3 regions of the Bradyrhizobium sp. CB1717 genome follow, and region 3 is predicted to be linked to each of the others. Evidence: predicted binding sites of a transcription regulator. Region 3 holds the regulator's gene; each other region holds the start of a gene.
What was found. The regulator PhoB, encoded in region 3, activates phosphate uptake and scavenging genes when phosphate is short. The targets are predictions, from matches to a motif close to TGTCATNNANCTGTCAT.
Positions count from the first base shown of each region.

Region 1 (9,674 bases), 3.3 Mb from region 3:
TTCTGCCCCGAGCAACAGCACGGAGAAGATGACGAGGCCGCCACCCGGACTCGTGCCCGTGAAGCCTGATGCCAATCCCGCGACGAGACCGACGCCGCCGCCGGCGAGGAGTTCATGGATCCAGCTCATCGCTCATGTCCTGGTCCGTCGCTTGACGTCCGGGCTGGTCGTGCGCAGACCGTCGATCACGCCATCGACCGCCGCCATGCAGGCTGCGACATCAAAATCCCCGCCCCAGCTTTTCTGCAGCATGAAGCCCTGGAAGATAGCGATCAGCATGCGCGCGATCGCTTCGGCGCCGAGGTCGCGCTTGATGAGACCGTCATGCTGACCACGTTCGACGAGTGCCACGATCAGGGCGCGCGGCATGTCGATGCCTTCGACGACGCTGTTGCGGACGCGGCGGTTGCGCAAGGCCTCGGCCCAGCCATGGATGCCGACGCGCCGACGCGCCTCGCCGGCGGGATCGGTGAGCCATTGCGCGTAGACGCGAACCAGCGCGTGCAGTCCTTCGATCGGATCGCCCGATCCCTGCGCGACCGAGTTGAGCACGGCCTCGCGCCGATGCCGGTCGTCGGCCAGCGCCTCGATCAGATCGTCCTTGCTCTGGAAGTAGAGATAGACCGCGCCGTGGCTGAGCCCCGATCGTTTCACGATGTCGGCCATGCCGGTCTGGTGAAAGCCGTCTTCCGCGAAGCAGGCGAGGGCGGCCTCGAGGATCTGCTGCCGCCGGCTTTCACGCTGCTTGTCGCTGATCTTGGGCATTGGGCTGTCCCTCAATAGCTGACCGGTCGATCGTTTTAGCTGCCGGGAGTTCTGGCTGCCATTCTCCGCCACCGAAATAAAAAGCGATCAGTCAGTCATTTTTATTACCAAAGAGAGCTTTTGTCAAGTCCTGGCCGTCGGGGACGAGAAACAGGGGGATTATGCCGTTGCGACCGCGCGGGGCCGGAGCGGGGCTGCGATCCGTGGCCGCGTTGCGGCTAGAACAGCCGTCCGCCGTTCGGCACGGGCTTGCTCGGCTGCACCAGGACGACCTTGCCGTCGGCATCGGGGAAGCCGAGCGTCAGCACCTCCGAGACAACGGGTCCGATCTGGCGCGGCGGAAAGTTGACGACCGCCGCGACCTGTTGTCCCACCAGCGTCTCGAGCGGATGGTTCTCGGTGATCTGCGCCGAGCTCTTGCGCACGCCGATCGCGGGGCCGAAGTCGATCCAGAGACGCCAGGCCGGCTTGCGCGCCTCCGGGAACGGCTTGGCGTCGACGATGGTGCCGACGCGGATGTCGACCGCGAGGAAGCTGTTGAAATCGATGGTCGGCGAGGCGGCGGCCGCGGGATCGTGGGTGACGTGCATCATGTGTCCGTTTCGCAGAGCGGGCTTCGTTTGCAATATTGTCGCGCGAAGCGGAGTTTCGTACAACGCCGCTGCCGAAGCATCACGCATGCGCGAGGAGTTGTCTTGCCCAACATCATCTACGGCATCAAGAACTGCGACACCATGAAGAAGGCGCGCACCTGGCTCGACAGTCATGGCGTGACTTACGACTTCCACGACTACAAGGCCGCGGGCGTCGAGAAGGACAAGCTCAAGCAGTGGAGCGACAAGGTCGGCTGGGAGTCGCTGCTCAATCGCGCCGGCACGACCTTCAAGAAGCTCCCCGATTCCGACAAGGAAGGCCTCACCGAGAAGAAGGCGCTGGCGTTGATGCTGGCGCAGCCGTCGATGATCAGGCGGCCGGTGCTGGAAGTCGGCGGCAAGCTGCTGGTCGGCTTCAAGCCCGACATCTACGCCAAGGAAGTCAAGGGCAAGTAGTCGGCTAGTTCAGCTCGATGATCTCGGTGGCCTCGCCAGGCTGATCGGAAAACTCGATGATTTCTGCGGCCGCGATGCGGCCGGGAGTGCGATGAAAGAGATCGCGGTCGATCACGGCGCACAATTTGGGGCGCGGCAGCGCGTCATTTCCGCGCATCAGATTCCTGATCTCGAAGCCGCCGTCCTCGCAGAAGGTCTTGAGCGATGCGATGACGTGACAGACCTTGTCGTCGGTCAGGAACGGCAGCAGCAGGCGCTCATAGGCGACGACGCGCCCATAGATGTCGTCGACGTCGGCAACGCTGTAGACCGGAAGCCCGCGCGCGACGCATTCATGATAGACGGGCATCACTGAGGGCACGAGCCGCGGCCCGATATATTCATCCAGCGGCACGCCCTTGCCGGTGTGCCCGTAGGCGTGCGAGATGCGCGTGCCTTCGCTCTGGATGATGAGGCGCGGGTGGGCAGCCGAATTGTCCACCGTATAATAGATGAGATCGGACAGCTCTTCCTCGAGCCGTGCCGGCTGGTACTCCCAGATCGCCGGTGCGATCTCTTGGCGCGCGTAAAGTCGCAGCCACGTGTTCAGCAGATCTCTCTGCCTGATCGACTTGACGACGGAGGGAGCGGCGCTTGCGAAATCCAAAACAATATTCCCGGCAGATATACCCGCAGCATGATGCCGCCTGCGGGAAAATATTCTATGAAGGCTGGCGCGCGGGGCGAAAGACCGTTAACGACGGCTTGATGGCCGGTGCTTTTGCGAACCGGGAGGCCGGGCAGGCACGACATCAAACATCTCCGACTAAGGGAGCATTTGTATCCCAGCCGGAGGCCTGATCTGCTCAGCTTTCCACCTTGCCTAACCCCCGTCACCTCCGGCATATTCCGCGCCCGGAGGCGGCGTTCCGGACGGGCTCCAAGACCTCCGGAATGCCGAAGCAACAAGGACAGCCACGCGCGTTGCGCGGGCAGGGGGAAATCTGTTTGGCCGATGAGTTCATTCTCGAAACGGAAGGCTTGACCAAGGAGTTCGCGGGCTTCTTCGCCGTCCGCGACGTTGCGCTCAAGGTTCGCCGTGGGAGCATTCATGCGTTGATCGGCCCGAACGGCGCCGGCAAGACGACGTGTTTCAATCTTCTGACCAAGTTCCTCAAACCGTCTGCCGGAAAGATCCTGTACAAGGGGCAGGACATCACCGCGATGGCGCCGGCGGACGTCGCCCGCATGGGACTTGTCCGTTCATTCCAGATCTCGGCGGTATTTCCGCATCTCACCGCGCTTGAAAACGTCCGTGTCGCGCTTCAGCGCCAGCACGGCAGTTCCTTCGATTTCTGGCGCTCGAAGTCGGTGCTCAACCGTTTCAACGATCGCGCGCGAGAGCTGCTGAACGATGTCGGCCTGAGCGAGTTTGCCAACACGCCCGCGGTCGAGATGCCCTATGGGCGCAAGCGTGCACTGGAGATCGCAACCACGCTCGCGCTCGACCCCGAGATGATGCTGCTGGACGAGCCGATGGCCGGCATGGGCCACGAGGACATCGACAAGATCGCGGCGCTGATCAAGCGCATCTCCGCGAAATATACCATCCTGATGGTCGAGCATAACTTGAGCGTCGTGGCCAATCTCTCCGACATCATCACCGTGCTGACGCGCGGGCAGGTGCTTGCGCAAGGCCATTACAGCGAGCTCACCAAGGACGAGCGCGTCAAGGAAGCTTACCTGGGAGCCGGTCATGCCTGACACTGCGATCGCCGAGGCTCCGGCAAGGACTGCGACCGGCGGAAACATCCTTCAGGTTCGCAACCTGGAAGCATGGTACGGCGAGTCCCACATCCTGCACGGGATCAACTTCGACGTGAATGCGGGTGAGGTCGTCACCCTGCTCGGGCGTAACGGCGCCGGCAAGACCACCACGCTGAAGTCGATCATGGGCATCATCGGCAAGCGTGCCGGGTCGGTGAAGTTCAACAACCAGGAGATCATTCGCGCCACCTCCGACAGGATCGCGCGGATGGGCATCGCGTTCTGCCCGGAAGAGCGGGGGATATTCGCCAGCCTCGACGTCCGCGAGAATCTGATGCTGCCGCCGGTGGTGCGCGAAGGCGGACTGCCGCTGGAGCAGATCTTCGATCTGTTTCCGAACCTGAAAGAACGGCTGAGCAGCCAGGGCACGAAGCTGTCCGGCGGCGAGCAGCAGATGCTGGCGATCGCACGCATCCTGCGCACCGGCGCGAGCTTCCTGATGCTGGACGAGCCGACCGAGGGCCTCGCGCCCGTCATCATCCAGCAGATCGGCCATACTATTGCGCGGCTCAAGAAGGAGGGCTTTACGATCCTCCTCGTCGAGCAGAACTTCCGCTTCGCATCCACCGTCGCCGATCGCTACTACATCGTCGAGCACGGCAAGGTGATCGACGGTTTTGCGAACTCAGAACTGTCTGCGAATATGGACAAACTGCATACTTATCTCGGCGTCTGACGCCCCGAGTCATTCAATAGAGGATTTCCCGGAGGGAATATGAAACAGCATTTTTCTGCACTTCTTCTCGGCATGGCGTTGGGATTCGTCGCAAGCGGCGCGTCGGCACAGGACAAGACCGTCAAGATCGGCGTGCTGACCGATAATTCCGGTCTCTATTCCGACCTCGGTGGCGCGGGCTCCACGCTGGCTGCCCAGATGGCGATCGAGGATTCCGGGCTTGCCGCCAAGGGCTGGAAGATCGACTTGATCTCCGCCGATCATCAGAACAAGCCCGATATCGCCACCACCATCGCGCGCCAATGGATCGACGTCGAGAAGGTCGACATCTTCATGGATGTGCTGAACTCCGGTGTCGCGCTCGCGGTCAACAATGTCGTCAAGGAGAAGAATTCGATCCTGATCGACACGGGTGCGGCGACGTCGGATCTCACCAACGCCCAATGTTCGCCGAACACGATCCATTGGGTCTATGACACCTACATGCTGGCCAACAGCACCGGTCAGGCGCTGGTGAAGGCTGGCGGCGATTCCTGGTTCTTCCTGACGGCGGACTATGCGTTCGGCGCGGCGCTGGAGCGCGACACCGCGGCGGTGGTGCAAAAGGCGGGCGGCAAGGTGCTCGGCAGCGTCAAGCATCCACTCAATTCCTCGGACTTCTCCTCGTTCCTTTTGCAGGCACAGGCCTCGAAGGCGAAGATCGTCGGTCTTGCCAATGCCGGCGGCGATACCACCAATTCGATCAAGCAGGCCGCCGAGTTCGGCATCGTTGCCGGCGGGCAGAAGCTTGCGGGGTTGCTGTTGTTCATCACCGACGTTCACTCGCTCGGCTTGAACGTGGCGCAGGGGCTCAATTTCACCGAAACCTTCTATTGGGATCTCAACGACGGAACGCGGGCCTTCTCCAAGCGCTTTTCGGAGCGCATGAAGAACAAGGCGATGCCTTCGATGGTGCAGGCCGGCGTCTATTCGGGCTTGATCCATTACTTCAAGGCGCTCGAGGCGATGGGCGGCAATCCGCATGACGGCGCCAAGGCGGTCGAGAAGATGAAGTCGATGCCGACCGACGATCCGCTGTTCGGTCAGGGCAGTATCCGGGTCGATGGCCGCAAGATTCACCCGGCCTACCTGTTCGAGGTCAAGAAGCCCTCGGAATCGAAGGGGCCGTGGGACTACTACAAGCTGGTGGGCACCGTCCCCGCTGACCAGGCGTTCCGGCCGCTCTCCGAGAGCGTCTGTCCGCTGGTGAAGAAATAACTCTCGTGGCCCGCCGGGCGGTCGTGCCGCCGGCGGGCCTTCATTTTGGTGGCGGAAGCTAATCCCGATGCAGGCTCTCTACGCACAGCTACTGGTGGGACTGATCAACGGCTCGTTCTACGCGCTGCTCAGTCTCGGGCTTGCCGTGATCTTCGGCATGCTCAACATCATCAACTTCGCCCATGGCGCGCTCTACATGATGGGCGCCTTCGTCGCCTATTTCCTGCTGAACCTCGGCGGCATCAATTACTGGTGGGCGTTGCTGCTGGCGCCGATCATCGTCGGCATCTTCGGCATGATCCTGGAGCGGACCATGCTGCAATGGCTCACCGGGCTCGACCATCTCTACGGCCTGCTCTTGACCTTCGGCATCGCGCTGATCGTGCAGGGCGTGTTCCAGAACTATTTCGGCTCCTCGGGCCTGCCTTACGCCATTCCGGATCAGCTCAGGGGCGGCATGAATCTCGGCTTCATGTTCCTGCCGATCTATCGCGGCTGGGTCGTCGTGTTCTCTCTGGTCGTGTGTCTTGCCACCTGGTTCCTGATCGAGAAGACGCAACTCGGCGCTTACCTGCGCGCCGCGACCGAAAATCCGACGCTGGTCCGCGCCTTCGGCATCAACGTGCCGCGCATGATCACGCTGACCTACGGTCTCGGCGTCGGCCTTGCCGCGCTCGCCGGCGTGCTCTCGGCGCCGATCAACCAGGTGCGCCCGCTGATGGGCGCCGACCTCATCATCGTCGTGTTCGCCGTGGTGGTGATCGGCGGCATGGGATCGATCATGGGCTCCATCATCACCGGCTTCGCGCTTGGTGTGATCGAGGGCCTGACCAAGTATTTCTACCCCGAGGCCTCCAACACCGTCGTGTTCGTGCTGATGGTGCTGGTGCTGCTGGTGAAGCCGACGGGATTGACGGGAAGGGCGGCCTGATATGACAACCCTGACGGACGATACGCTGCGTGCGACCCCGCGTGCGATGCGCGACGAGATGATCGCGTTCGTGGTGATGGCGCTGCTGCTGGCGGCGGTGCCATTCACCGGGGTCTATCCGTTCTTCGTGATGCAGGCGCTGTGCTTTGCGCTGCTCGCCTGCGCCTTCAATCTTCTGATCGGCTATGGCGGCCTGTTGTCGTTCGGCCACGCGATGTTCCTGGGGACCGCCGGCTACTGCAGCGCGCATGCGCTGAAAGTGTGGGGGCTGCCGCCGGAGCTCGGCATCCTCGTCGGCGTCGCCGCGGCTTTCGCGCTCTCGATCGTGACCGGCTACATCTCGATCCGCCGCCAGGGCATCTATTTCTCGATGATCACGCTGGCGCTGTCGCAGCTGCTGTACTTCATCTACCTCCAGGCCCCGTTCACCCATGGTGAGGACGGCATCCAGGGCATTCCGCAGGGACACATGTTCGGAGTCCTCGATCTGTCCAAGCCGACGGTTCTGTATTACGTCGTGCTGGTCGGCTTCCTCGCCGGCTTTTTGCTGATCTTCCGCATCATCAATTCGCCGTTCGGTGAGGTCCTGAAGTCGATCCGCGAGAACGAGCAGCGCGCCATATCGCTGGGCTACCGGACCGACCAGTACAAGTTTCTGGCCTTCGTCCTGTCCGGAACGCTGGCCGGCTTTGCCGGTTCGCTGAAGGTGTTCGTGGCGCAAAATGCCTCGCTCACCGACGTGCATTGGTCGATGTCGGGCGAGGTCGTGCTGATGACGCTGGTCGGCGGGCTCGGCACCATCTTCGGCCCCGTGGTCGGCGCCTTCGTCATCATCGCCATGCAGCAATATCTGGCGAGCTTCGGCCAGTGGGTGACGGTGATCCAGGGCTCGATCTTCGTGATCTGCGTTCTCACCTTCCGCCGCGGCGTCATCGGTGAAATCGCGCATTACTTCCGAAGGTCGCTCTAAGTAATTGATTTTACGGAATATTATCTGTTTCTTGAAAGCGGTGGATGATCGGCTCCGCGGGCGTGAGGTGGCACGCGCGCGGATCGAAAATGGTCTATGACAGTTTTGTGACGGCCCATCCGGGCCGGGCCATTTCCAACCGGTAGTCTCTCCCATGATGCGATGGTTTCGCGCGTTCCTGCCCAAGGAAGAACGGTTCTTCGACCTGTTCGACCGCCATGCCCAGACCGTGATCCAGGGCGCGATCGCGCTTCAGGGCATGCTCAATGGGGGCGAGGAGACGCCGGTCTATTGCCAGCGCGTCAATCAGTTCGAGAACGATGCCGACAATATCACCCGCGAGGTGCTGACGGCGGTGCGCCGCACCTTCATCACCCCGTTCGACCGCGGCGACATCAAGAACCTCATCACCTCGATGGACGATGCCATCGACCAGATGCAGCAGACCGCCAAGGCCGTGATGCTGTTCGAGGTCCGCGCCTTCGAGCCGCCGATGCGGGAGATCGGAGGGCTTTTGATCGAATGCGCCAATCTGGTCGGCCGCGCGCTGCCGCTGATGCAGTCGATCGGTCCGAACGTCGCCATGCTGACTGCGATCACGGAGGAGCTGGGCAAGCTGGAGGGGCGGGTCGACGATCTCCACGATATCGGGCTGAAGGAGCTGTTCCTCAAGCATCGCGACGGCAATGCGATGGACTTCATCGTCGGCGTCGAGATCTACGACCATCTTGAAAAAGTGGCCGATCGATTCGACGACGTCGCGAACGAGATCAACAGCATCGTCATCGAGCAAGTGTAGGGCAGGGCCTCGCCGTGGATGCTGCGTTGGGTGTTCCCGTCCTGGTCGGACTGATCGCCGTCGCGCTGCTGTTCGACTTCCTGAACGGCCTGCACGACGCCGCCAATTCGATCGCGACCATCGTGTCGACCCGCGTGTTGCGGCCGCAATTCGCTGTGTTCTGGGCCGCGTTCTTCAATTTCGTCGCCTTCATGGTGTTCGGCCTGCACGTCGCCCAGACCATCGGCACCGGCATCATCGATCCCTCGATCGTCGATGCCCAGGTGATCTTCGCGGCCCTGGTCGGCGCCATCGTCTGGAACCTCGTGACCTGGGCGCTCGGTATTCCCTCCTCGTCCTCGCACGCGCTGATCGGCGGCCTCGTCGGCGGCGGCATGGCGAAGGCGGGGATTTCGGCGGCGGTGTGGAGCGGATTGTCCAAGACGGTGCTGGCGATCGTGCTGTCGCCGCTGGTCGGCTTCCTGCTCGCGATGATGCTGGTTGCGATCGTGTCCTGGGCCTCGGTGCGCTCGACGCCGTTCGCGGTCGACCGCGCCTTCCGCATCCTGCAATTCGCCTCCGCCTCGCTCTATTCGCTCGGCCATGGCGGCAACGACGCGCAGAAGACCATGGGCATCATCGCCGTGCTGCTCTATTCGCAGGGCCATCTCGGCAGCGAGTTCTCGGTGCCGTTCTGGGTGGTGCTGTCCTGCCAGGCGGCGATGGCGCTGGGCACGCTGATGGGCGGCTGGCGCATCGTCCGCACCATGGGCCTGCGCATCACCAAGCTGACGCCGATGCAGGGTTTTTGCGCCGAAACGGGCGGCGCGGCGACCCTGTTCATGGCGACCTTCCTGGGGGTTCCCGTCTCGACCACCCACACCATCACCGGCGCCATCGTCGGCGTCGGCGCGGCCCGCCGCGTCTCGGCGGTGCGCTGGAACGTCGCAAGCTCGATCGTCTATGCCTGGGTGATCACGATCCCGGCCTCGGCGATCGTCGCCGCGCTGACCTGGTGGGCGGTCCAGATCTTCGTCAGGTGACGAGCTTCAGCCCGACGATGCCGGCGACGATCAGTCCGATGCTGGCCAGGCGAAAGGCCGTGGCCGGCTCGCCGAACAGGACGATGCCGAGCGTTGCGGTGCCGACCGCGCCGATCCCGGTCCAGACCGCATAGGCGGTCCCGACGGGCAGCGATTTGAGCGCGAACCCGAGCAGGATGACGCTGCCCGCCATCGCCGCGAGCGTGATGACGGAGGGAACAAGCTTGCTGAAACCCTCGGTGTATTTCAGCCCGATCGCCCAGGTAATCTCGAGAAGACCGGCGACGAACAGGATGCTCCAGGCCATGACGACCCTCCATTCACGGCAGGGTCGTCCCCGCGGCTGATATGCTGGTGGGATAGGAGGGCCGTCCCTCCCATCGGCCGATATGGGGCTGG
Region 1 is NZ_CP121666.1:5,600,426-5,610,099, reverse strand. It holds gene QA649_RS26780 (sulfite exporter TauE/SafE family protein) at 1-129, opposite strand, end outside; gene QA649_RS26775 (TetR/AcrR family transcriptional regulator) at 133-765, opposite strand; gene QA649_RS26770 (tRNA-binding protein) at 984-1,355, opposite strand; gene QA649_RS26765 (ArsC family reductase) at 1,461-1,814, shown strand; gene QA649_RS26760 (PAS domain-containing protein) at 1,819-2,460, opposite strand; gene QA649_RS26755 (ABC transporter ATP-binding protein) at 2,802-3,557, shown strand; gene QA649_RS26750 (ABC transporter ATP-binding protein) at 3,550-4,296, shown strand; gene QA649_RS26745 (ABC transporter substrate-binding protein) at 4,336-5,553, shown strand; gene QA649_RS26740 (branched-chain amino acid ABC transporter permease) at 5,621-6,484, shown strand; gene QA649_RS26735 (branched-chain amino acid ABC transporter permease) at 6,486-7,454, shown strand; gene QA649_RS26730 (DUF47 domain-containing protein) at 7,609-8,253, shown strand; gene QA649_RS26725 (inorganic phosphate transporter) at 8,268-9,275, shown strand; gene sugE (quaternary ammonium compound efflux SMR transporter SugE) at 9,268-9,582, opposite strand.
Region 1: the regulator PhoB is predicted to act here: its motif matches at 7,551-7,567, upstream of QA649_RS26730 (DUF47 domain-containing protein).

Region 2 (9,674 bases), 730 kb from region 3:
AGCGTCACATGCGGGATGAACTTGCGTCCCTCGGGGTCGAGACCGATCCGCTGCATCATGCGCTCGAGCTCGGCCTGCAATTCCATCAGCGGCTTGCTCGGTGCAATCGTCGCAACGACCGCCCTCGGTTTGCGGCCGCCAAAACTGGTCAGCCCCTGCACCTTCACCTCGAACGGCTTGCGGTCGACGCGAAACAGCATCGAGGCGATCTCGTTGGCGTAGAGGCCGTCGATGTCGCCGATGAAGCGCAGGGTGACGTGATAATTTTCGGGATCGATCCACCGGGCGCCGGGAAGGCCGCCCCTGAGATTGGAAAGCGACTGGCCGATCTCGGCCGGAATTTCCAGACCAGTGAACAAACGCGGCATCGTTTCGCACTCCCGATGCTTGGGTACAGCCCTGAAGCAGAACCATATCCAAATTAGAGCCGGCGACGAATCACCGGTACCCTGATTCCTATCGCAGTTGTGTGACTCTGCGAAGCATCGCGCGGCCCACCCCGTGAAAACCCTGGGAATTAGGGTTAGCGTTGCCTGCTTTTCAACGCCGTTGCTCGGTTATCGTGCCAATGAATGCCTCCACCGTGGGCATGATGTTGCCGACGATGATGTCGACGCCGGCCGCGGTCGGATGGATGCCGTCGGCCTGGTTGAGCTTGGCGTCGGCCGCAACGCCCTCGAGGAAGAACGGATAGAGCGGCACGCCGAATTGCTTGGCCAGATCCGGATAGATCGAATTGAAGCGCGCCGCGTAGTCGGCGCCGTAATTCGGCGGCGCCAGCATGCCGCACAGCATCACTGGAATCTTCCGCGCCTTGAGCCGCTGCACGATGTCGGTCAGCGCCGTGCGCGTCAGGGCGGGATCGATGCCGCGCAGCGCGTCGTTGGCGCCGAGCTCGACGATGACGCCGTCGGTTCCGTCAGGCACAGACCAGTCGAGCCGGTCGCGGCCGCCGGAGGTGGTGTCGCCGGACACGCCGGCATTGGTCATGTCGACCGCTATGCCTTTGGCCTGCAAGGCTTTTTGGAGTTTTTGGGGGAACGCCTCCTGGGCCGGGAGGCCAAGGCCCGCGCTCAAGGAATCGCCGAGAACGACAAGCTTGACCGGCTTTGTCGCGTCCGCCCAAGCCGGGTTCGCAATTGTCATCAAGACGAGCATCAACACGGCTATGTGCATGAACAATCCGTAACGCCTCTCGACCGCGCTATCGGAGTTGCCATATGACCGGACCATGGACACCTATTCCTCTTCGCTCGCCACGACCGCGATGGACACCATCGCCATCTCCAACGTCAATCTCTCATTGGGCACGGGCGCGGCACGCGTTCACATCCTCAAGGATATCAGCCTGCGCGTCGCCTCGGGCGAGACGATCGGCCTGATCGGCCCGTCAGGCTCGGGCAAATCCACGCTGCTGATGGTGATGGCTGGGCTGGAGCGTCCTGATAGCGGAGAGGTGGTGGTCAATGGCACGCCTTTCAATGCCCTCGACGAGGACGCGCTAGCCCGCTTCCGCGGCCGCCAGGTCGGCATCGTCTTCCAGTCCTTCCATCTGATCCCGACCATGACGGCGCTGGAGAACGTCGCCGTGCCGCTCGAGCTTGCCGGCAATCCCGACGCCGCCAAGCGCGCGGCAGAGGAGCTGCGATCGGTCGGCCTCGGCGATCGCCTGCATCATTATCCGACGCAGCTCTCCGGCGGCGAGCAGCAGCGCGTTGCGCTTGCGCGCGCGCTGGCGCCCGATCCCGCCATCCTCGTCGCCGACGAGCCGACCGGCAATCTCGATGAGGCCACCGGAAAGCAGATCGTCGACCTGCTCTTCACCAAGCATGCCGAGCGCGGCATGACCTTGGTGCTGGTGACGCACGATTCCTCGCTGGCGCATCGCTGCGATCGCGTCATCCGTCTGCGCTCCGGGCGCATCGATACGCAGTCTGCGCCCGCATGAGCGCTGCTGCCGAACCGTTCGCGAAGCCGAACGCCGTCGCACTGTCGCTGCGCTACGCGCTGCGCGAATTGCGCGGCGGCCTGCGCGGCTTCTACGTCTTCATCGCCTGCATCGCGCTCGGCGTGATGGCGATCGCCGGCGTCGGCTCGGTCTCGGCGAGCCTGTCCGACGGGCTCGCCCGCGAAGGCCGCACGCTGCTCGGCGGCGACGTGTCGTTCGTGCTGTTCCAGCGCGAGGCCAAGCCCGACGAGGTCGCCTTCCTGCGCTCGCGCGGCACCGTCTCGACCGCCGCAACGCTGCGCGGCATGGCGCGCTCGGCCGATGGCAAGCTCGCACTGGTCGAGATGAAGGCCGTCGACGACACCTACCCGATGCTGGGACAGCTGACGCTGGCGCCACCACTGCCGATGGCCGACCTGCTCGCGATGCGCGACGGCGCGTTCGGCGCCGCCGCCGATCCGACGCTGCTGGCGCGGCTCTCGCTGAAGACCGGCGATCGCGTCACCATTGGATCTGCGACCTTCCAGATCCGCTCGACCGTCGAGGCCGAGCCGGACAAGCTCGCCGGCGGCATCGGCTTCGGCCCGCGCTTCCTGATCAGCGAGGAGGCCTTGCGCGCCACCGGGCTGATCCAGCCCGGCAGCCTGGTGCGCTGGGTGTACCGGGTGAAGCTGCCCGACAGCGCCAACAACGAGCGCGCCACCGAAGCCTTCATCGCGGACGCGCGTAATGCGGCGCCGCAGGCCGGCTGGGAGATCCGCAGCCGTTCCAACGCCTCGCCGCAGCTGGAGCGCAACATCAGCCGCTTCACCCAGTTCCTGACGCTGGTCGGCCTCGCCGCGCTGCTGGTCGGCGGCGTCGGCGTCGCCAACGCCGTCAAGAGCCATATCGACCGCAAGCTCGAGGTGATCGCGGCCTTCAAGGCCGTCGGCGCCACGGGCCGCGATGTGTTCGGGATTTATCTGGCGCAGGTTCTCCTGCTCGCCGCGATCGGCTCGGTGATTGGCCTCGCGCTCGGCGCCGCCATGCCCTTCGCCATCGTCGGGCTGTTCGGAAAACTGCTGCCGCTGCCGGTGGTGCCGGCCGTGCATGCCGACGAGCTCGCACTGTCCTTCGTCTATGGCCTGCTGACCGCGCTCGCCTTCGGCCTGTGGCCGCTCGGGCGCGTGCACGACGTGCCGGTGGCGGCGCTGTTCCGCGACACCATCAGCTCCGAATGGCACCGGCCGCGCCTCGGCTATCTCGTGTTCATGGGCGTCGTGATCGCCCTCCTCGTCGCGGTCGTGATCGGGCTCTCCTTCGACAAGCGCATCGCCGCGGTGTTCGTGGCCTCCTCCGTCGTCGTGTTCGCCCTGCTGCGCGGCATCGCCGCCCTGCTGATGACAGTCGCGCGGCGGTTGCCGCGGTCGCGGCTGCCGATGCTGCGGCTTGCGATCGCCAACATCCACCGGCCGGGCGCGTTGACGCCCTCGGTCGTGCTGTCGCTGGGCCTTGGGCTCGCCGTGCTCGTCACCATCACCCAGATTGACGGCAATCTGCGCCGGCAGTTCCTCGCGGCGCTGCCCGACCGCGCTCCGTCGTTCTTCTTCATCGACATCCCGAGCACGCAGGCCGAGCAATTCGACGTCTATCTGCGCCAGATCGCCCCTAGCGCGAAGGTCGAGGACGTGCCGATGCTGCGCGGGCGCATCGTCGCCGCGCGCGGCGTGCGCGCCGAGGAGCTCAAGCCCACCACCGATTCCGAATGGGTGCTGCAGAGCGACCGCGGCCTGACCTACACGGCCGAGATGCCGAAGGGGTCCAAGGTGGTCGAGGGCGAGTGGTGGAGCGCGGACTATGCCGGCCCGCCGCTGGTCTCGATGGAGAAGAAGATCGCCGACGGGCTCGGCCTCAAGCTCGGCGACGAGGTGGTGGTCAACGTGCTCGGCCGCGACATCCCGGCGAAGATCAGCAATCTGCGCAACATCGACTGGCAGGGGATGGGCATCAATTTCGTGCTGGTGTTCTCGCCCAACGCGTTCAAGGGCGCGCCCCACACCCATATCGCGACGCTGACGGAGACGGGCGGCGATGCCGCCGGCGACGGCAAGATCATCAAGCAGGTGGCCGACGCCTACCCCATGGTGACGAGCGTGCGCGTGCGCGAGGTGATGGAGACGGTCGGCTCGGTCGTGACCAATCTGGCGCTGGCGATCCGCGGCGCCAGCGCGGTGACCCTGATCTCGGCGATCCTGGTGCTGGGCGGGGCGCTCGCCGCCGGCCACCGTCACCGGGTCTATGATGCGGTAATCCTTAAGACCCTGGGCGCGACGCGGCTGCGGCTGCTCGGCGCCTATGCGCTCGAATACCTCCTGATCGGGCTCGCCACCGCCGTGTTCGGCGTGATCGCCGGCAGCATCGCGGCCTGGATGATCGTGACGCGGCTGATGACGCTCAGCTTCGTCTGGCAGGCCGGCAGCGCGGCCGGCGTGGTGGTGGCCGCCCTGATCGTCACGGTCGGGCTCGGGCTCGCCGGCACGCTGCTGGCGTTGAACAAAAAGCCCGCCACGGTGTTGCGGAATTTGTGACAAATGGTAGCGGGCAGCCGTGCGGTAGCGAAATCGCACGATTCCTGCGATTAACCACGCCCGCCCGTCTGGATTGCAGCCAAGGGCGACATTCAGCCGCGCGTGGACGGTTGCAGCGAATGTGTTAGTTTCCCACATATCGAATGGGTTCGGAGCCCCGATTGTTAGCCAAAATTTAGTCGGCAGGCAGCGGTATCCGAGATAGAGTTTGACGAACCGGCGGCATGGCGACCCTCGTGCCGGACCGGCCAACCAACGGGAATTCGACCATGTCGGACCTAGACCGTAACTACGCTTCTCCTTTCGGCAGGGCCGCCGGGCGTGTCGACGCCGCGACGGTCGATGCCGGCCTGCGCGCTTATATGCTGCGCATCTACAATTACATGAGCATTGGCCTCGCCATCACGGGCCTTGCCGCGCTCGGCGTCTACATGGCCGCCGTGACCGACGTCCCGACGGCGGACGCCGTCCGCGTCGGCAAGCTGTTCCTGACGCCGTTCGGCTACGCGATGTTCGTCAGCCCCCTGAAGTGGCTGTTCATGCTCGCGCCGCTCGCGATGGTGTTCGTGATCTCGGCGGGCATCAACCGCCTCGCCCCCTCGACCGCCCAGATCCTGTTCTGGGTGTTCTCGGCGCTGATGGGCATCTCGCTGTCGTCGATCTTCCTGGTGTTCACCCACACCTCGATCGTGCGGGTGTTCTTCATCACCGCGGCGACCTTCGGTGCGCTCAGCCTCTACGGCTACACCACCAAGCGTGACCTGACCGGCATGGGCTCGTTCCTGTTCATGGGCCTGATCGGCATCATCATCGCGAGCCTTGTGAACCTGTTCCTGGCGAGCTCGATGCTGCAGTTCATCGTGTCGGTGGTCGGCGTGCTGGTGTTCGCGGGCCTCACCGCCTGGGATACGCAGCGGCTGAAGAACGACTACATCTACGGCTACGCCTCGGCCGGCGGTGACATCGCAGAGCGTGCGGCCATCACCGGCGCGCTGTCGCTGTACCTGAACTTCATCAACCTGTTCACGCTGCTCCTGCAGCTCCTCGGCCAGCGCGACTGAGCTCCGAGACGAGAGAACGGACACGAACCCTGGCCGAGGGGCCGGGGTTTTTGTTTGGGGCGGGAGCGTCCCGTAGCCCGGATGGAGCGCAGCGCAATCCGGGAACGTCGGGTCCGCGGATAGACCTGCCCCGGATTTCGCTTCGCTCCATCCGGGCTACAAGGGCGGCCTCTCCTCGTCATTGCGAGGAGCCCTTGCGACGAAGCAATCCAGAGTCCTTCCGCGGATGCATTTCTGGATTGCTTCGCTGCGCTCGCAATGACGGGTGTGGAAGCGGAACAGCCTCTTCCAGCAGTCTCCGGAAGGCTCTAATCTTCCCCCATGTCCGCACCTGAAATCAGGCCCACCATCGAGGCCGACCTTCCCGCCATCACCGCCATCTACCAGCAGGCCGTCCGCGAGGGCACGGCGACGTTCGAGCTGGATCCGCCCGACCTCGCCGAGATGACGCGCCGCTATCGCGCGCTGGTCGACGGCGGCTATCCCTATTTCGTCGCGATCCTCGACGGGCGCGTGGCCGGATACGCCTATGCCGGCGCCTACCGGCCGCGGCCGGCCTACCGCTTCACCGTGGAGAACTCGATCTATCTCGATCCCTCCTTCCACCGCCGCGGCGTCGGCTCAAAGCTGCTGGAGCGGCTGATCACCGAATGCGAGGCGCGCGGCTTCCGCCAGATGATCGCGGTGATCGGCGATTCCGCCAACGCCGGCTCGATCGGCGTGCATACCAGGGGCGGCTTCAAGATGATCGGCACGCATCCCAATGTCGGGCTGAAATTCGGCCGCTGGCTTGATACGGTGATGATGCAGCGCGACCTCGGCGAGGGCGCGAAGACGGTGCCAACAAAGTAGGTCTCGTAGGGTGGGCAAAGCGATAGCGTGCCCACCATCTGCGGCGATCGAGGAAGGGCGTGGGCACGGCGCTGCGCGCCTTTGCCCACCCTACGGCGCCGTTCGTGCCGCTACACCACCGCCAGCTTGCGGTCGATCACCAGCAACACGCGGTCGAGCTCGTGGCCGCGGCGCAGGATCAGGCCCGTCGCCGAGATCACGCTGTACATGCCCTGCTTGCGTGCGAGGCGCGGGTCCTTCTCGATGCGATAGATCGGCACTTCCGAGGCGCGGCGATAGACCGAGAACACCGCGCGATCCCTGAGGAAGTCGATGGCGTAGTCGCGCCACTCGCCCTCGGCAACCATGCGGCCATAGAGATTGAGAATACGATGCAGCTCGAGCCGGTCGAAGGTGACCCGGTTCGACTGCGCGTTCGCAGCGGCGGGGCGCGCCGCCGCGCGCTGCCCGCTCGGATCGGCATCCTCCGGCGTCAGGCTCATGGGAAGCGCCTCCTCGTCGCACAACATGACCGCGTCCGCGAAAACCGTCCCCGGAGCCGCGGATCATGACAGTTGCATGATCGCGCCAACCGCTGTCCTCCGCAAGGGCTCTCGATGGAACTCGGGACAAAGCCCCAAAGAGTCTCCAAAGGGTCTTATGGCTCAACCGGTGGAATCGGGTACGAACCGGGCCACACGCAGGGGTGGAACTCTGTCGCGACGAACCGTCACGGGATCGTGCTCAAGAATCTTAGTCTCGCCGCTTTTCCGCCCAGCGCCTGCCGCCCTGCATTGCGAAAAGACTGATGTGCGTTGACCCGGTCCTTTCGGTTCCGGATTCCTCAGCCCCCAGCCCCCCGGGGTCGAACAGGATCGGGTCTGTACGCGCGACAAGGAGGGCCAACGCGAGTTGGTCCTTTTTTGTTTGTGCCCGGATGTTTCCGGCGCGACGCCGCTCCCTTCCACCGCTGCGCAAACTCTCTCCCATCATCCTGAGGGCCGCGCTCTTCGCGCGGCGTCTCGAAGGATCGAGGCCTGAGCTGCATCAGCGGGGCCCTTCATGGTTCGAGACGCGCGCAAGAGCGCGCTCCTCACCATGAGGAGCGAAAGCGAGTGCGACGCTAGAAAGAATCAGTGCAGCGACGTGTACGCCGCACCTAACATCGGGCCCGGCTTCTCGCGGCTGCCGTCCTGCACGTAGACCACTGCGCCGTCGACGCCGTCGCGCGTGAGGTTCTCGATCGGCACGGTCCAGCTTTCGGCACGGCCGTTCCAATCGCCGACCTTGAGCAGGTTGCGCACCACGTTGTGGTAGGTGATCTGCTGCCCGCGATTTTCGCCCTTGGCGATCGCGATCGGGACCGACTTGGCGATCGAGCAGATCCAGACCTCGCCATGCGAGACAGCCGGCTCATTGCTCGCGGCGACCGAGACGTTGATCTGCTTGCCCGCGAGCGACATCGTCACCGGAACGCTCATCACGCCGGTGCCCTTGTCGGTCTTGCCGATCGCGCTCTCGATGCCGGCGCGATCGCTGCCGATGACATGCGTCGAGCCGTTCACCACGACCTGCGGCGTGTAGACCTCGCGGTCACCGCGCATGCGTGAATAGGCACGCTGCCGTGCAGAGAAACGCGAATCCGCCAGCGTGTCCTTCCAGCCGAGATAGTCCCAATAATCGATCGGCATGCTCAGCGCGATGATCGAGGGATCGCTGGAGAGGTCGCCGATGATCTTGTCGGCGGGTGGGCAGGACGAGCAGCCCTGCGAGGTAAACAATTCGACAACGGCGCGGGGATCGGCGTGTGCGGGACGGATGACGGCGACGATTGCACAGATGCCGAGTGCTCCCGACCAGAGGGCACCGGACCAACGTGAAATCAGATGGGAAGCCGTCATTGTTGTCATGTCGAACGCCGCACACCAAAGCTCGTGGGAGGGGGAATCTTATCGATTGATGGTCACCGTAGTCTTACGGGGCGCGGCATGCTCAACCATCCAGGAAACCGTGCCAAGCCGATTTTCCGCCGGATGGGCCCATCCAAAACATGCCGCAAACGCGCGAAGGCGGCCTTGTGATAGGCCGCCTTCGTTTAACCTTCTACTCACGTCGCAGTGAGCCACCGTTCACAAATTCGCGCTTAGGCCGCGAGCTTGCGCAGCACGTAGTGCAGAATGCCGCCGTTCCGGTAGTAGTCGAGCTCGTCCAGCGTATCGATGCGGCAGAGCAGCGAAACGCGCTGCAACGAACCGTCGCCGGAGACGATCTCCGCAGTCAGCTTCTGGCGCGGCTTGAGGTCGCCGACGAGGCCGCGCAGCGTGACCTTCTCGTCGCCCTTGAGGCCGAGCGACGACCATGAGGTGCCTTCCTCGAAGGTCAGCGGCAGCACGCCCATGCCGACCAGGTTGGAGCGGTGGATGCGCTCGAAGCTCTGGCAGATCACGGCGCGAACGCCGAGCAGACGGGTGCCCTTCGCAGCCCAGTCGCGCGAGGAACCGTTGCCGTATTCGGCGCCGGCGAACACCACCAGCGGCACCTGCTCCTGCTGGTACTTCATCGCGGCGTCGTAGATCGACATCTGCTCGCCGTCCGGCCAGTGCTTGGTGAGGCCGCCTTCCGGAATGTTGCCGTCAGCGCCCTTGAGCATGAAGTTCTTGATGCGGATGTTGGCGAAGGTGCCGCGCATCATGACTTCATGGTTGCCGCGACGCGTGCCGTACTGGTTGAAGTCGGCCGGACGCACCTGGTGCTCGCTGAGATACTTGCCCGCGGGCGAGGTGAGCTTGATCGAACCGGCCGGCGAGATGTGGTCGGTGGTGATCTTGTCGCCGAACATGGCGAGGACGCGCGCCTCGACGATGTCGGTGACCGGCTCCGGCTCCTTCTTCATCCCTTCGAAATAGGGCGGGTTCTGCACGTAGGTCGAAGACATGTTCCAGCGATAGGTCTCGCTCTCGACCGTCTTGATCTTGCGCCAGTTGGTATCGCCCTTGAACACGTCGGCATACTTTTTCTTGAAGATCGACGCGGTCACGAACTTCTTCATGAAGGCGTTGATCTCCTTCGTCGTCGGCCAGATGTCCTTGAGGTACACCGGCTTGCCGTCCTTGCCTTCGCCGAGCGGCTCGACGGCGAGATTCTTCGTCACGCTGCCCGCGAGCGCGTGGGCGACGACGAGCGGCGGCGAGGCCAGGTAGTTCGCCTGCACGTCCGGCGAGACGCGGCCTTCGAAGTTGCGGTTACCGGAGAGCACGGCGGCGGCGA
Region 2 is NZ_CP121666.1:429,413-439,086, reverse strand. It holds gene thpR (RNA 2',3'-cyclic phosphodiesterase) at 1-368, opposite strand, end outside; gene QA649_RS02125 (arylesterase) at 541-1,176, opposite strand; gene QA649_RS02120 (ABC transporter ATP-binding protein) at 1,232-1,948, shown strand; gene QA649_RS02115 (FtsX-like permease family protein) at 1,945-4,515, shown strand; gene QA649_RS02110 (Bax inhibitor-1/YccA family protein) at 4,785-5,576, shown strand; gene QA649_RS02105 (GNAT family N-acetyltransferase) at 5,898-6,428, shown strand; gene QA649_RS02100 (DUF2794 domain-containing protein) at 6,539-6,910, opposite strand; gene QA649_RS02095 (DUF1223 domain-containing protein) at 7,541-8,317, opposite strand; gene acnA (aconitate hydratase AcnA) at 8,551-9,674, opposite strand, start outside.
Region 2: the regulator PhoB is predicted to act here: its motif matches at 6,976-6,992, upstream of QA649_RS02100 (DUF2794 domain-containing protein).

Region 3 (9,674 bases):
GGCCAGGCCAAGGACGATCCCAAGGCGCGGGAACGCTTCCTCGGCATCATGCACAACCAGGCCACCCGCATGGCGCGCCTGATCGACGATCTGCTCTCGTTGTCGCGGGTCGAGCTGTCGGCCCATGTCCGGCCCGACACCCTGGTCGACCTGCTGCCGATCATCCGCCAGGTCGCCGACGGGTTGGAGCCGCTGGCGCGCGAGCGCCAGGTCGAGGTCGAGATCCATCTGCCGGAGCCGCCGGTGATGATCGCGGGTGACCGCGAGGAGCTGCTCCGCCTGTTCGAGAACCTGATCGAAAATGCGCTCAAATACGGCGCCTCGGGCGGACGCGTCATCGTGTCGCTGACCCCCAGCGCAGCCGCTGATGGAACTCAGGAAATCCGGGTCATGGTCCGCGATTTCGGCCCCGGGATCGCGCCCGAGCACCTGCCGCGGCTGACCGAGCGGTTCTATCGGGTCGACGTCGGCGACAGCCGCTCGCAGGGCGGCACCGGGCTCGGATTATCGCTGGTGAAACATATTCTTAACCGTCATCGCGGCCGGCTTTTGATCGAAAGCGTGCCCCGGCAGGGGGCTACCTTTACCGCCTGTTTTCCCCAGGCGAAGCCCCCGGTTCAGCTCTGAAACTCAAGCGATTTCAATCGCTTGGTGGTGTCATCCGACTGTCACGAAACCTTCGTAAAAGCACAGCCGACTGCTCTTAAAGGGGCGGCGCGGGGAGCGCGATCGGGCGCGGATGGCGCTTCGCTCCCCTGTATGGAGACCAGCATGAATTTCATCAAAACGATCGTCGCTGCCGGCTTGGTCGCCGCAACGACGACGGCGGCCTTTGCCGCCGATATCACGGGTGCCGGTGCGACCTTCCCGTTCCCGATCTATTCCAAGTGGGCTGACGCCTACAAGAAGGAGACCGGCAACGGTCTGAACTACCAGTCGATCGGCTCGGGCGGCGGCATCAAGCAGATCCAGGCCAAGACCGTGACCTTCGGCGCCAGCGATGCGCCCCTCAAGGCTGAGCAGCTCGAGAAGGACGGCCTCGTCCAGTGGCCGATGGTGATGGGCGCCATCGTTCCCGTCGTCAACATCGAAGGCGTGAAGCCCGGCGAGATGGTGTTCGACGGCGAGACGCTGGCCAGCATCTATCTCGGCAAGATCACCAAGTGGGACGACGCCGCGATCAAGAAGCTGAATCCGAACGTGAAGCTGCCGTCGGAAGCCATCACCGTGGTTCGCCGCTCGGACGGTTCGGGCACCACCTTCAACTTCACCAACTACCTCGCCAAGGCCAGCGCGGACTGGAAGAGCAAGGTCGGCGAGGGAACCGCGGTCGAGTGGCCGGTCGGCGTCGGCGCCAAGGGCAACGAAGGCGTGTCGGGCAACATCAGCCAGACCAAGAACTCGATCGGCTACGTCGAGTACGCCTATGCCAAGCAGAACAAGCTGACCTACACCGGTCTCGTCAACAAGGCCGGCAAGCCGGTGCAGCCGACCGTCGAGGCCTTCCAGGCGGCCGCCTCCAACGCCGACTGGGCCAAGGCGCCCGGCTACTACGTCATCCTGACCGACCAGCCCGGCGACAAGTCCTGGCCGATCACCGCGGCGACCTTCATCCTCATGCACAAGGAAGCCACCGACAAGGCGGCCTCGCAGGAAGCCATCAAGTTCTTCCGCTGGGCCTTCAAGAACGGCGGCAAGGCGGCTGAAGAGCTCGACTACATCCCGATGCCCGAAGGCGTCGTGACCCTGATCGAGAAGACCTGGGCTGCCGAGATCAAGAGCTAAGGCGCTCCTGTCCCGGACATGGTGCCGGAATGATCTCCAAGATCTCCGCTCCGGATCGGCCTGGTGCCGCATCCGGAGCGCGCCACCAACAACAAGCGTATATGAATAACGGGTACAGGGGATCGGCGTGGCTGAGATGGCTGTCGAGAGCAACGTAATTGATGCTGCCGGACCGTATGATCGCGCCAAGGCCTTGAGCGCGTTCAAGCTCGGCGATCTCACCTTCTACTGGATCACGCGGCTGTCCGCGATTTCGGTGCTGCTCATTCTCGGCGGCATCATCATCTCGCTGATCGTCGGCGCCTTCCCGGCGATGAAGGAGTACGGCATCTCCTTCCTGTGGACGCAGCGCTGGGCGCCGTCGGCCGATCCGCCCGTGCTCGGTGCGCTCGGGCCGATGTATGGCACGCTCGTCACCTCCTTCATCGCCATGCTGATCGCCATCCCGGTTGGTCTGGGCATTGCGATCTTCCTCACCGAGCTGTGCCCGCAATGGCTGCGCCGCCCGATCGGCATGGCGGTCGAGCTGCTCGCCGGCATCCCCTCGATCATCTACGGCATGTGGGGCTTCTTCGTGCTCGGCCCGTTCCTGGCCAACACGTTCCAGCCCTTCATGATCAAGATCTTCGACGGCGTTCCTGTGCTCGGCGCGATCTTCGCAGGTCCCCCGTCCTATCTCAGCCTGTTCAATGCGGCGCTGATCCTCGCCATCATGGTGCTGCCCTTCATCACCTCGATCTCGGTCGACGTGTTCAAGACCGTGCCGCCGGTGCTGAAGGAAGCCGCCTACGGCGTCGGCTGCACCACTTGGGAAGTCGTCCGCAGTGTGGTGATCCCCTACACCCGCGTCGGCATCATCGGCGGCGTCATGCTGGCGCTGGGCCGCGCGCTCGGCGAGACCATGGCGGTGACCTTCATCATCGGCAACTCCTTCCGGATCTCGTCGTCGATCTTCGCGCCCGGCACCACGATCTCGGCGGCGATCGCATCCGAGTTCGCCGAGAGCGATGGCCTGCACCAGTCCGGCCTGATCCTGCTCGGCCTCTTGCTGTTCGTGCTGACGTTCTTCGTGCTCGCGGCCGCGCGGCTGATGCTGCTGCGTCTCGAAAAGAAGGCGGGGAAGTAACATGAACCCGATCTACGTACGCCGCCGCCGCAAGGACATCATCGTCCGCGGGCTCTGTATCGGTGCCGCCGCCTTCGGCGTGACCTGGCTCGCGCTGATCCTGATGACGCTGCTCTATAACGGCCTCGCCGGCCTGAACCTCGAGATCTTCGTCGCGGACACGCCGCCTCCGGGCTCGACCGAAGGCGGCCTGCGCAACGCCATCGTCGGCTCGATCATCATGACCGTGATCGGCGTCGGCATCGGCGCGCCGCTCGGCCTGTTCGCCGGCACCTACCTCGCCGAATACGGTCGCAACGACAAGCTGACCTCGGTGATCCGCTTCATCAACGACATCCTGCTCTCGGCGCCCTCGATCATCATCGGCCTGTTCATCTACGGCGCGGTGGTGGTGCCGATGCGCGGCTTCTCGGCGATTGCGGGCGCGCTTGCGCTAGCCGTGATCGTCATCCCGGTGGTGCTGCGCACGACCGAGGACATGCTGCTGCTGGTGCCGAACGCGCTGCGCGAGGCCGCCTCCGCGCTCGGCCTGCCGCGCTCGCTGGTGATCAAGCGCATCGCCTATCGTGCGGCCCGATCGGGTCTCATCACCGGCGTGCTGCTCGCCACCGCCCGCGTCGCCGGCGAGACCGCGCCGCTGCTCTTCACCGCGCTGTCGAACCAGTTCTTCAGCCTCGGCCTGAACAAGACGATGGCGAACCTGCCGGTTACCATCAACAACTTCGTGCAGAGCCCCTACGCCTACTGGAAGCAGCTCGCCTGGAGCGGCGCGCTGCTGATCACGATCACCGTGCTTGCCCTGAACATTGGCGCGCGCATCCTCGGCGCCGAGAGGACTGCAAAATGACCGATCTTTCCGTATCCGTGAGTTCCAACGCCCATCTGGCCTCGCAGCCGTTGCCGGAAGCGCCCGCCAAGGTGACGGTGCGCAACCTCAACTTCTATTACGGCGAGCACCACGCGCTGAAGAACATCAACCTGACGCTCGGCAGCAACCGCGTCACGGCGTTCATCGGCCCGTCGGGCTGCGGCAAGTCGACCCTGCTGCGCATCTTCAACCGGATGTACGACCTCTATCCGGGCCAGCGCGTCACCGGTCAGCTGATGCTCGACCAGACCAACATCCTCGACCCGAAGCTGGACCTGAACCTGCTGCGCGCCCGCGTCGGCATGGTGTTCCAGAAGCCGACGCCGTTCCCGATGACGATCTACGAGAACATCGCCTTCGGCATCCGCCTCTATGAGAAGATCTCGAAGTCCGAGATGGACGACCGGGTCGAGAAGGCGCTGCGCGGCGGCGCGCTGTGGAACGAGGTCAAGGACAAGCTCAACGCCTCGGGCCTGTCGCTCTCCGGCGGCCAGCAGCAGCGCCTCTGCATCGCCCGCACCGTCGCGGTGCGGCCTGAAGTGATTTTGTTCGACGAGCCCTGCTCGGCGCTCGATCCGATCTCGACCGCCAAGGTCGAGGAGCTGATCCAGGAACTGTCCGAGAACTACACGATCGCGATCGTCACCCACAACATGCAGCAGGCGGCGCGCGTCTCCGACAAGACCGCTTTCATGTATCTCGGCGAGCTGATCGAGTTCGACGACACCAGCAAGATCTTCACGTCGCCGACCGATCGGCGCACGCAGGATTACATCACCGGCCGGTTCGGCTGAGGAGACGGGACATGGGTTCTGAACATACCGCAAAGGCTTTCGACACCGACCTCCAGGAGCTCACCCGCCTGGTCGCCGAGATGGGCGGCATCGCCGAGCGCATGATCGTCGATTCCGTCGATGCGCTGATCCGCCGCGACGTCGCGCTCGGCCAGCGCGTCGTCACCATCGACGCCGAGCTCGACGCGCTGCAGAAGAAGATCGAGGAGCGCGCCGTGCTCACCATCGCCCGCCGCCAGCCGATGGCGGTGGATCTGCGCGAGATCGTCGGCGCCATGCGCGTTGCGACCGATCTCGAGCGCATCGGCGACCTCGCCAAGAACATGGGAAAGCGCGTCGCCGCGCTCGATGCCGACTTCCATCCGCTCAAACTGTTCCGCGGCCTGGAGCACATGACCGACCTCGTGCAGCAGCAGGTCAAGTCGGTGCTGGACGCCTATGCCGCGCACGATCTGCCGGCTGCGATGGCGGTGTGGAAGGGCGACGAGGAAGTCGACGCCATCTGCACCTCGCTGTTCCGCGAGCTCCTCACCTACATGATGGAGGATCCGCGCAACATCTCGTTCTGCATCCATCTGATGTTCTGCGCCAAGAACATCGAGCGGATCGGCGATCACGCCACCAACATCGCCGAGACCGTGTTCTACATGATCGAGGGCCAGGCCATCACCGACAAGCGGCCGAAGGGCGACATGACGACCTTCGCCACGACGGTCCCGAATACCTGAAGACTTAAGGAGCGACGACACCATGGGCGCACGCATTATGGTGGTTGAGGACGAGGAAGCTCTCACCGAGCTTCTCCGCTACAACCTCGAAGGCGACGGCTATGACGTCGAGACGGTGATGCGCGGCGACGATGCCGACACCCGCCTCAAGGAGCACATCCCCGACCTGATCGTGCTCGACTGGATGCTGCCGGGCCTCTCGGGCATCGAGCTGTGCCGGCGGCTGCGGACCCGTCCCGAGACCAAGCAGCTTCCCATCATCATGCTCACCGCGCGCGGCGAGGAGAGCGAGCGGGTGCGCGGGCTTGCGACCGGCGCCGACGACTACATCGTCAAGCCGTTCTCGGTGCCGGAGCTGCTGGCGCGCGTGAAGGGCCTCCTGCGGCGCGCGAGCCCTGAGCGGCTCGCCACCGTGCTCGCCTATGGCGACATCGAGCTTGATCGCGACAAGCGCCGCGTCGCGCGCTCGGGCCGGCCGATCGATCTCGGCCCGACCGAATATCGCCTGCTGGAGTTCTTCCTGGAGCATCCCGGCCGCGTGTTCTCGCGTGAGCAGTTGCTCGACAGCGTCTGGGGCCGCGACATCTACATCGACGAGCGCACCGTCGACGTCCATATCGGCCGCCTGCGCAAGCTGCTCAATCTCGGTCGCGAGCAGGACCCGATCCGCACCGTCCGCGGCGCCGGCTATGCGCTCGACGATCGCTTTGCGAAGGCCGAGCAGACGTAAGCTGGTTTGGGGGCTATTGCCGCAGCATGGGTGTCGTCCCGGCCGAGTGCGCAATTGCGCACGGGGGCCGGGACCCATACCGCGTGATCTATCGATGAAGCGCGGTGCAAGTTGCGCGGCGCAGCCGCGTCACAGAGAGTCTTCGCCAAACCGCATTCGGTGGTTATGGGTCCCGGCCTTCGCCGGGACGACAGCGGAGTGTGTTGAGCCGTCATCGTGTGACGGCTGCTTCTTGATCTCAGAACAAGCTCACCGCGTGCCCGGCTTGGCCGGCGCGCGACGGCGGTCCGCCGCCGGCTGATACGCCACGCGCGAGTGCTGGGCGCAGTAGGGCAGGCCCGACAGCGCCTTGCCGCCGCAAAAGAAGAAATCCGGGCTCGAGGGATCGCCGACCGGCCAGTGGCAGGTCGCCTCGTTCAATTCGAGCAGCGACAGCCGCTGGCTCATCGGCACCACGTTGTCGTAGGTCACAGGCTCCGCCTCGACTTCGACCTCGAAGGCCTGTGCCAGCGCGGTGTTGCCGCGTGCGATGGGGCGGCTGACCCGCATCATGTGCTGAGCCGGACGCGCCTTGCGCGGCCGGGGAGCTGCCGATGAGGGGCTCTTGGCGCGGCCGGACAGGCCGAGCCTGTGCACCTTGCCGATCACGGCATTACGGGTCACGTTGCCGAGCTCGGCTGCGATCTGGCTGGCCGACAATCCGGCCTCCCAGAGCTTTTTCAGCTGCTCGACGCGATCGTCGGACCAGGTCAAAACCGTCATTGCACCCTTTCCCTCGCCGTGCGGCTGCCGTCCTGGCGCCTTGCGGCGAATGCCTAAGCCTCGAAAAACCCGTGCCGCCAGAATCCCTTAAGGCTCGCCGGGCGTAACCAGAACGCCCGAACGTTTACGCCGGTACATGAGGACTTAGAGGATCAGAACTGCTGCACGAGATGTCGTATCTGACAAGCCAAACGCTACAATATGGCGTGACTCACGCGCAAGAGTCAGCCGACTCGCTTCCACATGTTCCGTGGCAAAAACCCCGCAAATCCGGCACCGCAAGACTACGGATTCAGCGTTTCGCGGGGCTTTCGGGCGGCATTGACACCCGTTCTACCCGGCATAAGATAGTGTCACGTGCCGCCCTTAAAAGGCGGCACGTTTCGTTTTCCGGGCCGGTCAATGGTGCGCTGCGTGAGCGCGTTGAGGCCGTCCGCAACATCAAGTGATCGTCATGACTAACAGCGCCGCGCCGCATTTGCTCCCCGTTTTCGCCAGGGCCGACCTCGGTTTCGAGCGCGGCGAAGGCTGCTGGCTGATCGCGACCAATGGCGAGCGCTATCTCGATTTCACCTCGGGCGTCGCGGTGAACGCGCTTGGCCACGCCCATCCCGCGCTGGTCAAGGCGCTGCAGGAGCAGGCGACCAAGCTCTGGCACATGTCGAACCTGTTCCAGAGCCCGGACGGCGAGAAACTCGCCGCACGTCTGTGCCAGGAAAGCTTCGCGGACTTCGTGTTCTTCTGCAATTCCGGCGCCGAGGCGCTGGAAGGCGTGATCAAGCTGGTCCGCCATCATCACTTCTCCAAGGGTCATCCGGAGCGCTACCGCATCATCACCTTCGAGGGCGCCTTCCATGGCCGCACGTTGGCGACGCTGGCTGCGACGGGATCTGCAAAATATCTCGAAGGGTTCGGTCCGCCGATGGACGGTTTCGACCAGGTCCCGCACGGTGACATCGAAGCCGTGAAGAAGGCGATCGGTCCGCAGACCGCCGGCATCCTGGTCGAGCCGATCCAGGGTGAGGGCGGCGTACGTTCGTCGACGCCCGCTTTCCTCAAGGCGTTGCGTCAGCTCTGCGACGAGAAGGGACTGCTGCTCGCCTTCGACGAGGTGCAGACCGGCATGGGCCGCACCGGCGATCTCTTCGCCCATCGGCGCACCGGCGTTACACCTGATGTGATGTCGCTCGCCAAGGCGCTCGGCGGCGGCTTCCCGATCGGCGCGGTGCTGGCCACCGCGGAGGCGGCAGCCGGCATGGGCCCCGGCTCGCACGGCTCGACCTTCGGCGGCAATCCGCTGGCGATCTCGGCTGCCAATGCCGTGCTCGACGTCATGCTCAAGCCCGGCTTCTTCGACCACGTCCAAAAGATGTCGCTGCTGCTCAAGCAGAAGCTCGCCTCCGTGATCGACCGTCACCCTGACGTCGTCAGCGAAGTGCGTGGCGAGGGCCTCTTGATCGGCATCAAGGCTGTGGTGCCCTCGGGCGATCTCGTTGCGGCCTTGCGCAATGAAAAACTGCTGACGGTCGGCGCCGGCGACAATGTCGTGCGCTTCCTGCCGCCCTTGATCGTCACCGAAGCCGAGATCGAGGACAGCGTCACGCGGTTAGAGCGCGCCTGCGCTGCGATCTCGTCCAGCCAGACCAAGCGGGCGGCAAGCTGATGAGCAGGTCGCCGAAGCACTTCCTGGATATCAACGAGCTGCCGTTGTCGGAGCTCAAGAGCATGCTCGACGCCTCCTCCGCCATGAAGGCGAAGCAGAAGGCGCATCAGCCGGTGAAGCCGCTCGAAGGCAAGACGCTGGCGATGATCTTCGAGCGTCCCTCGACGCGCACCCGCGTCTCGTTCGACGTCGCCATGCGTCAGCTTGGCGGCGAGCCCATCATGCTCACCGGCGCCGAGATGCAGCTCGGCCGCGGCGAGACCATCGCCGACACCGCGCGCGTGCTGTCGCGCTATGTCGACGCCATCATGATCCGCATCCTCAACCATGATGCGCTGCTGGAGCTTGCCGCGAATGCGACCGTGCCCGTCATCAACGGCCTGACGCGGCGCTCGCATCCCTGCCAGGTGATGGCGGACCTCCTCACCTATCAGGAGCATCGCGGCCCGATCGAGGGCCGGACGGTGGCCTGGACCGGCGATGACAACAACGTGCTGGCGTCCTGGGCCCACGCCGCCGAGCGCTTCAAATTTCAGCTCAATGTCGCAACGCCCCCGGAACTCGCGCCGAAGAAGGCGATGCGCGACTGGATCAAGGCAACAGGCGCTCCGATCGTGCTCGGCACCGATCCCGAAGCCGCCGTGAAGGGCGCCGATTGCGTCGTCACGGATACCTGGGTGTCGATGGGCGACAAGGAGGGTGAGCGCCGCCACAACGTGCTCAAGCCCTACCAGGTCAATTCGAAGCTGATGTCGCTGGCGAAGCCCGACGCGCTGTTCATGCACTGCCTGCCGGCCCATCGCGGCGAGGAGGTCACCGACGAGGTGATCGACGGCCCGCAATCGGTCGTGTTCGACGAGGCCGAAAACCGCCTGCACGCGCAGAAGGGCATTTTGGCCTGGTGCTTCGACGCGGTGAAGTAGCGGCGCAGTCGCGTAAAATTGGATCCTCGTCCTGGCGAAAGCCAGGACCCATTACCACCGGCCGTGGTTTGGCGAAGGTTGGCAATTGTCATCTCGCGCCCCAACTCCCGCTTGGGGTAATGGGTCCTGGCTTTCGCCAGGACGACACTGAGTTTGTACTCGCTTGCATGCCATCCCATCGCCGGAACACACCCCCTTCCATTCCCCGCTCTCCGACCCCAGATAAAGCGCCATGGTTTTTCAATCCCCTGACATGAAAACCGGGCCTGAAGGCCCGGTTCGCGCGCCATCCGCC
Region 3 is NZ_CP121666.1:8,933,797-8,943,470, reverse strand. It holds gene QA649_RS41625 (ATP-binding protein) at 1-627, shown strand, start outside; gene pstS (phosphate ABC transporter substrate-binding protein PstS) at 772-1,785, shown strand; gene pstC (phosphate ABC transporter permease subunit PstC) at 1,922-2,911, shown strand; gene pstA (phosphate ABC transporter permease PstA) at 2,913-3,758, shown strand; gene pstB (phosphate ABC transporter ATP-binding protein PstB) at 3,755-4,573, shown strand; gene phoU (phosphate signaling complex protein PhoU) at 4,585-5,301, shown strand; gene phoB (phosphate regulon transcriptional regulator PhoB) at 5,324-6,031, shown strand; gene QA649_RS41590 (GcrA family cell cycle regulator) at 6,281-6,793, opposite strand; gene QA649_RS41585 (aspartate aminotransferase family protein) at 7,248-8,456, shown strand; gene argF (ornithine carbamoyltransferase) at 8,456-9,379, shown strand; gene QA649_RS41575 (Hsp33 family molecular chaperone) at 9,612-9,674, shown strand, end outside.